Linked DNA regions of Beijerinckia sp. 28-YEA-48. The protein of the gene in region 1 binds, or shares a complex with, the protein of each later gene. Links are inferred from orthologs where the notes say so. Each region holds a gene or a part of one and is shown in the gene's direction. Other genes may lie near its edges. The genes, in order: uvrA and mfd.

Evidence for each region.
Region 2: the proteins of uvrA (region 1) and mfd are in contact, whole or in part, in a crystal structure (PDB 4DFC), measured with the Escherichia coli proteins. The link is inferred for Beijerinckia sp. 28-YEA-48 from one-to-one orthologs.

The regions. Positions count from the first base shown.
Region 1 is NZ_FNSI01000001.1:2,303,007-2,306,811, forward strand. The notes cover bases 6-3,502. They hold uvrA (excinuclease ABC subunit UvrA), read left to right. Parts: upstream 6-404; coding sequence 405-3,302; downstream 3,303-3,502. UniProt on the Escherichia coli protein: The UvrABC repair system catalyzes the recognition and processing of DNA lesions. UvrA is an ATPase and a DNA-binding protein. A damage recognition complex composed of 2 UvrA and 2 UvrB subunits scans DNA for abnormalities.
Region 2 is NZ_FNSI01000001.1:2,494,018-2,498,405, reverse strand. What follows is about bases 8-4,087. They hold mfd (transcription-repair coupling factor), read left to right. Parts: upstream 8-344; coding sequence 345-3,887; downstream 3,888-4,087. Other genes in these bases: BLW50_RS11770 (DsbA family oxidoreductase), read right to left, coding at 3,921-4,087; BLW50_RS11780 (succinate dehydrogenase assembly factor 2), read left to right, coding at 15-311. Outside these bases: more of BLW50_RS11770, read right to left, coding at 4,088-4,388. UniProt on the Escherichia coli protein: Couples transcription and DNA repair by recognizing RNA polymerase (RNAP) stalled at DNA lesions. Mediates ATP-dependent release of RNAP and its truncated transcript from the DNA, and recruitment of nucleotide excision repair machinery to the damaged site.

The DNA.
Region 1 (3,805 bases):
TCTCGTAAACTGTCCCGATGCCGGCCGTGAGCGCCGCCTGCCAGGGGCGACCTGTTGTCCACAGCGCTCGACAGGACCGGAACAATGTTCTATATTTGTTCTAGTCGATTAGCATCCGCGTTGCAAGCACTGACAGAAACGAGCACCTATATAGGGTGAAGCTTGTGAATATCGGGGCTGCGACATGGCATTGCCCGATCCGCACCCTACATTCACGGAACCCCAATCCGCCGGACCGCCCCATGAAAGATGCTAAGCCGCGCGCTAAAACCGCGCGCAGCCCGAAAGCCCAATCGGACGCCAAATCGGTCGCCAAGCCTTCGGTCGCCAAACCATCGGCAACCAAGCCTGCCGCCGCCCCGTCCCTGCCCGGCCTCAGCCGGTCCGTTGCCGCGCCTGTCGACATGCGCTCGATTACCGTGCGCGGTGCGCGCGAGCACAATCTCAAGAATGTCGACCTGACCATTCCGCGCGACAAGCTGGTGGTGTTCACCGGCCTGTCGGGCTCCGGCAAGTCGTCGCTCGCCTTCGACACGATCTATGCCGAAGGGCAGCGGCGCTATGTGGAATCCCTGTCGGCCTATGCCCGGCAGTTTCTGGAAATGATGCAGAAGCCGGACGTCGACCAGATCGACGGCCTGTCGCCAGCCATTTCCATCGAACAGAAGACCACCTCGAAGAACCCGCGCTCCACCGTCGGCACGGTGACCGAGATCCACGACTATATGCGCCTGCTGTGGGCGCGCGTCGGCATTCCCTATTCGCCGGCAACGGGCCTGCCGATCGAAAGCCAGACCGTCAGCCAGATGGTCGACCGGGTGCTGGCGCTGCCGGATAAGTCGCGGCTCTATCTGCTGGCGCCGGTGGTGCGCGGACGCAAGGGCGAGTTCCGTAAGGAGATCGCCGAATATATGAAGCGCGGCTTCCAGCGCCTGCGGGTCAACGGCACCTATTACGAGATCGCCGACGCGCCGACCCTCGACAAGAAGTTCAAGCACGAGATCGACGTCGTGGTCGACCGTATCGTCGTGCGGCCGGATATCGCCGCGCGCCTGGCGGAATCGATGGAGACGGCGCTGGAACTGGCCGACGGCATCGCCGTCGTCGAATTCGCCGATGAGAAGGACGCCAAGGGCGAGCCCAAGCGCATCCTGTTCTCATCGAAATTCGCCTGCCCGGTCTCCGGCTTCACCATTCCGGAAATCGAGCCGCGCCTGTTCTCGTTCAACAATCCGTTCGGCGCCTGTCCGGTCTGTTCCGGCCTCGGCTTCGAGCAGAAGATCGATTCAGATCTCGTCGTGCCCGATGGCAAGGTGACCCTGCGCAAGGGCGCCATCGCGCCCTGGGCCAAGTCCTCTTCGCCCTATTATCTGCAAACCTTGGAAGCGCTGAGCAAGCAATACAAGTTCCGCCTCGACGAGCCATGGGACAGCTTGCCGAAGAAGGCACGCGATGTGATCCTGTTCGGCTCCGGCGAGGAGGAAGTTAAATTCGCTTATGACGACGGGCTGCGCGCCTATCAGGTGAAGAAGCCGTTCGAGGGCGTGGTGCGCAATCTCGAGCGCCGCTATCTCGAAACCGAAAGCGAATGGGCGCGCGAGGAAATCGGCCGCTATATGGCTGATACCCCCTGCGCCGCCTGCCAAGGCCATCGCCTGAAGCCGGAAGCGCTCGCCGTGAAGATCGACGGCAAGCATATTGGCGAGATCGCCCAGCTTTCCGTGCGCCATGCCGCGCAATGGGCGACCGACCTGCCGCAGCATCTCGACAAGAAGCGCAACGAGATCGCCGGCCGCATTCTGAAAGAAATCCGCGAGCGGCTGATCTTCCTGGTCGACGTCGGCCTCGACTATCTGACCTTGGCGCGCAATTCCGGCTCGTTGTCGGGCGGCGAAAGCCAGCGCATTCGCCTCGCCTCGCAGATCGGCTCCGGCCTCACCGGCGTGCTCTATGTGCTCGACGAACCATCGATCGGCCTGCACCAGCGCGACAACGCCCGGTTGCTCGACACGCTGCGCCGGCTGCGCGACCTCGGCAACACGGTCATCGTCGTCGAACATGACGAGGACGCCATTCTGACGGCTGATTATGTGGTCGACGTCGGGCCTGGCGCCGGCATTCATGGTGGCCACATCGTTTCCGAAGGCACGCCGCAGCACATCCTCAACGATCCAAAATCGCTGACCGGCGATTATCTCACCGGGCGCAAATCGGTGATGGTGCCGCGGACGCGGCGTAAGCCGCAGCCGGGGCGCAAGCTGAAAGTGATTGGCGCGCGCGGCAACAATCTCAAAAATGTCGATGCGGAAATCCCGTTGGGCACGTTCACCTGCATCACCGGCGTGTCGGGTGGCGGCAAGTCGACCCTGATCATCGACACGCTCTACAAGGCCGTGGCGCGCAAGCTCAACGGGGCACTCGAACATCCGGCCCCCCACGACAAGATCGAGGGCATTGAACATCTCGACAAGGTGATCGACATCGATCAGTCGCCGATTGGCCGCACGCCGCGCTCCAATCCGGCGACCTATACGGGCGCCTTCACGCCGATCCGCGAATGGTTCGCTGGCCTGCCGGAAGCCAAGGCGCGCGGCTATCAGCCGGGGCGCTTCTCCTTCAACGTCAAGGGCGGGCGCTGCGAAGCCTGCCAGGGCGATGGCGTCATCAAGATCGAGATGCACTTCCTGCCCGACGTCTACGTCACCTGCGACGTCTGCAAGGGCAAGCGTTACGACCGCGAGACCTTGGAAGTGAAATATCGCGAGCGCAGCATCGCCGACGTGCTCGACATGACCGTCGAGGAAGCCCGGCAGGTGTTCAAGGCCGTGCCGACGATCCGCGAGAAGATGGAGACGCTGGCGCGCGTCGGCCTCGATTATATCAAGGTGGGACAGCAGGCGACGACGCTCTCGGGCGGCGAGGCGCAGCGCGTCAAACTGTCGAAGGAATTGTCGCGCCGCTCAACCGGGCGCACGCTCTATATTCTCGACGAACCGACGACCGGCCTGCATTTCCACGACGTCAAGAAACTGCTGGAAGTGCTGCACGAGCTGGTCGACCAAGGCAATACGGTTGTCGTCATCGAGCACAATCTCGAAGTGATCAAGACCGCCGACTGGGTGATCGACCTAGGCCCGGAGGGCGGCGATGGCGGTGGCGAAATCGTTGCTGTCGGCACGCCGGAAGACATCATCAAAAACGCACGCTCGCACACCGGCCACTTCCTCAAGGAAGTGCTGGCGCGCCGGCCGATGGCGGTGGCGGAAAAGAACGAGAAGGTGAGCAAGGCGGCGGCGGAGTAATCGCCGCTTTAGGCAGAGGCCGAAGCCATGGTGTCATCCCGGACGCACCGCAGGTGCGATCCGGGAACCAGGGGCAAACGACGCATGCTGTTTACAGTGGCGCACCTGCAAGAGAGGTGGCCTAGCGCCCTACCGCCCCGCAGAACGTCTCAAAGCAAAACCATAAATCCGCCGCCCTCCCCTCCTATTTTAGGCTGGAGATTCGCTGCGGCGCGCAACGGGGGGAACGGCTCTTGGACCGGAAACAGAAGACCACCGTCGAGCATGTCCATCCGGGACCGGACGCCCGCGTGCGTGCCGCCTCTCTTCAGGGAGGGGGTTCAGCGCAATTCTGAGGAACAACCCCATGCAAGATCACTGTCAAGGGCACGCCTGAGATCACTTCCCTTTGCGACATGGAGGGCGATCCAATGCCCAGAGCGCGCGGCCGAATCATGGGAAGTGATTGCGGCACAAGCCTAATTTTCGACGTGGGATATGCGTCACACGCCCCCGGTTCCCGG
Region 2 (4,388 bases), 190 kb from region 1 along the record:
GTGATGGAGTGATCATGCCCGAAAGCCAGCGCAGCAGCGCCGATCTCGACCCGCGCCGTCGCCGGGTGCTCTACCGCTGCTGGCATCGCGGCATGCGCGAGGTCGACATTCTGCTGGGCAGCTTCGCCGACGCCCATATCGCCGGCCTTGAGGCGGCGGAGCTCGACGATATCGAAGCTCTGATGGAATGTCCCGATCGCGACATTTTCGCCTGGTTTGTCGGCGAACGCCCAGTGCCAGCCAATCTCGACACCGCCGTCTTCCGCAAGATCAAGCTCTTTCACACCCATGATCGGCCGATCCATTCGTGATCGCTGGTCCGCTCGCCGCTTATTGGAACTGATATGACTGTCGCCTCTACGATCGCGGGTTTGAACCGCGCCATTGCCGCGCTCGCTGGCGGCAAGTCCGTCACCCTCACCAGTGTTCCCGACGGCTTTGATGCTTTTGTCGCCGCGGATCTGGCGCGCGCTCTGTCGGCGACGGCGGGCGATACCGCAGCCGTTCTGGTGCATGTGGCGCGCGACGGTCAGCGCTCGCGCGCCTTCATGGAGGCTTTGGCCTTCGCCGCGCCCCAGGTCGAGGTGCTGGAGTTTCCGGCCTGGGATTGCCAGCCCTATGATCGCGTCTCGCCCAATGCCGCCACCGCCGCGCGGCGGATGACGGTTCTGTCGCGCCTGACCCGCACCCGTTCATCGGCTGAGCAGCCACGCATCATCTGCACTACGATCAACGCGCTCCTGCAGCGTGTCCCACCGCTGCGCTGGCTCGCCACGCAGAGCTTTTCCGCTGCACCGGGCAATGCGGTGCCGATGGATTCGCTGGTCAACTGGCTGGAGATCAACGGCTTCATGCGCTCGTCCACCGTGCGCGATACCGGCGAATATGCGGTGCGTGGTGGCATTCTCGACATGTGGCCGCCGGGGCAACCGCTGCCGGTGCGGCTCGACTTCTTCGGCGACACACTGGAATCGATCCGCGCCTTCGATGCGGAAAGCCAGCGCACCACCGGCCAGTTGCGGGCACTGGATCTGGTGCCGATGAGCGAGGTGCAGTTGACCTCGGACACGATGCGCGCCTTCCGCCAGGCCTATGTCGCGGCCTTCGGCGCGGCGACCCGTGGCGACACGCTCTATGAGGCGGTGAGCGAAGGCCGCCGCCATCCCGGCATCGAACATTGGATGCCGCTGTTTTATGGCGAGACGAGCACATTGTTCGACTATGTGCCGGACGCGCCGCTCATGCTCGATGCGCTGATCGAGGATGCTGCTGGCGAGCGCCTCGGCGAGATCAAGGATTATTACGACGCGCGCAAGGCGCAGCATGATCTCAATCCGCAGGAGTCGATCTACAAGCCACTGCGGCCCGACGCGCTCTATATGACGCCGGACGAGTGGCGCACGCGTCTGAGCAAGTCGGCGGTCGCCCATGTTTCTCCTTTCGCCAGTCCGGAAGGGGGCGCGGGCAATAACATCGATTGTGCTGGCCACACCGGCCGCAATTTCGCGCCCGAGCGCACCAATGAAGCCATCAATGTCTTCGAGGTCGCGGTCGCTCATATTCGCGAGCTGCAAGGGCAGGGCCGTCGCGTTATTGTCGCGGCCTGGTCGGACGGCTCGCGCGAGCGTCTCTCCGGCGTTCTTGCCGAACATGGCCTGAAGGCCACTGACGTCGTCGGCAATCTCGTTCAAGCCTTGGCGTTGCCGCGCGAACGCGTGGCCTTGGCCGTGATTGGTCTTGAGGCTGGTTTCGAGGCCGGCGACATCGCCGTTGTCGGCGAACAGGATGTTCTCGGCGACCGGCTCGTGCGCAACCGCCGCAGAACCAAGCGGGCGCAGGATTTCCTCACCGAGGTCGCGGCGCTGACGCCGGGCGATCTCGTCGTCCACGTCGATCACGGCATCGCGCGCTTCCATGGCCTCAAGGTGATCGAGGCGGTGGGCGTCCCGCATGATTGCCTCGAACTGCATTACGCTGGCGGCGATAAACTGTTCCTGCCTGTCGAGAACCTCGAATTGCTGTCGCGCTACGGCTCCGAGGGCACCGACGTTCAGCTCGACAAGCTCGGTGGCGCCGGTTGGCAGACGCGCAAGGCGCGGATGAAGAAGCGCATCCGCGAGATCGCGCACGAACTGATCCGCATTGCCGCCCAGCGTATGTTGCAAGAGGCGCCGAAGCTGGCGCCGCCGGAAGGCGTTTACGACGAATTCTGTGCCCGCTTTCCTTATGACGAGACCGAGGACCAGCAGAACACCATCGACGCGGTGCTGGAAGATTTGGCGCGCGGTCGGCCGATGGATCGCCTCGTCTGCGGCGACGTCGGTTTCGGCAAGACGGAAGTGGCGTTGCGCGCCGCCTTCACCGCGGCGATCAATGGCAAGCAGGTGGCGGTCGTCGTGCCGACAACCCTGCTGGCGCGCCAGCATTATCGCAACTTCAGCCAGCGCTTTGCTGGTCTACCGGTCAAAGTGGCGCAATTGTCGCGCATGGTCTCTACCGCCGATCAGCGCGTGGCCAAGCAGGGGCTTGCCGACGGCACGGTGGAAATCGTCGTCGGCACCCATGCGGTGCTCGGCAAGACTGTGTCGTTCAGCGATCTCGGCCTCGTCATCGTCGATGAGGAGCAGCATTTCGGCGTCAACCATAAGGAACGGTTGAAGACGATGCGTGCCGAGGTGCATGTGCTGACCCTCTCGGCAACGCCGATCCCTCGTACTCTGCAGCTGGCGCTGACGGGCGTGCGCGAACTCTCCATCATCGCCTCGCCGCCGGTCGATCGTCTGGCGGTGCGCACTTTCGTCACGCCGTTCGACGAATTGATCGTGCGCGAGGCGCTGCTGCGCGAACGTTATCGCGGCGGTCAGTCCTTCTATGTCTGCCCGCGCATCGAAGACTTGGACGAGGCGGCCGCCTTCCTGCGCCAGCATGTGCCGGAAGCTAAATTCGTCATCGCCCACGGTCAGATGGCGGCGACCGATCTGGAAGAGCGGATGTCGGCTTTCTACGACGGCAAATACGACATCCTGGTTTCGACGGCGATCGTTGAATCCGGGCTGGATATTCCCACAGCCAATACGCTCATCGTCCACCGCGCCGACATGTTCGGCCTGGGCCAGCTCTATCAGCTGCGTGGCCGTGTCGGCCGCTCGAAAACCCGCGCCTATGCGCTGTTCACCGTGCCGGCCCGCCGCACCATGACCGTGCAGGCGGAGCGGCGACTGAAAGTGCTGCAATCGCTCGACACACTCGGCGCCGGTTTCCAGCTCGCCAGCCACGATCTCGACATTCGCGGTGCCGGCAATCTGCTTGGCGACGAACAGTCGGGTCATATCAAGGAAGTCGGCTACGAACTCTATCAGCAGATGCTGGAAGAAGCGGTCGTCGCGCTCAAGGCCGGCATCGAAGCGCCGGTCGAGGAAGCCTGGTCGCCGACCATCAGCATGGGCACGCCGGTCACGATCCCGGAACATTACATCGCCGATCTCACCCTGCGCCTTGGCATCTATCGCCGTCTGACCGGGCTCGAGACCGAAGAGGAAATCGAGACCTTCGCGGCCGAGATGATCGATCGCTTCGGTCCGCTGCCGGAAGAGGTCGAGCAGCTGATGAAGCTGATTTCGATCAAGACCCTATGCCGACGCGCTCATGTCGAGAAGGTCGACGCCGGCCCGAAGGGCGTTATCATCGCCTTCCGCGACAATTCCTTCTCCAATCCGCAAGGATTGGTGCGCTATGTCGCGGAGCAGGGGTCGGAGGCGAAAGTGCGGCCCGACATGCGCATCGTCTTCATGCGCGATTTCGACAATGCCAGCGAGCGGCTTGAGGGCACGCGGCTCATCATGCGCACCCTCGTGGCGATCGCGGAAAAGGGCAAAAAGGCAGCGTAGGAGCAAGCGGCGGAACGTCCGCCGCTTGGTACTCTATTCGACGGCTGGCTCTTCCACCGCCTGGCGCATGGCCGACAGCAGCACGTCGGCGGGCTGCGCGCCGGAAACAGCGAGCCGGCCGTTGAAGATGAAGAACGGTACGCCGGTGACACCGATGCGCTGGGCGGCATCGATCTCGCCTTGCACTTCCGCTTCGTCGGCATTGCCGGCCAAGAGGCGTTTTACCACCTCGCGGTCGAGACCGTGCTTGGCTGCGATATCGGCGAGAACTTCGGGATCGCCGATGTCCTTGCCCTCAACGAAATAGAGCCGAAACAATTCCTCATCGACGGCATCCTGGGTGCCGGCGGTCTGGGCCCAATGCAGCAGGCGATGCGCATCGAGCGTGTTGGGCGAGCGCTCGATCTTGTCGAAGGCGAAGGGAATGCCAACCTCGTAGCCGACCTCTTCAAGCCGTTCATGCATGCTCGTGGCGCGATCGGGGCCGAACTTGCGCTCCAT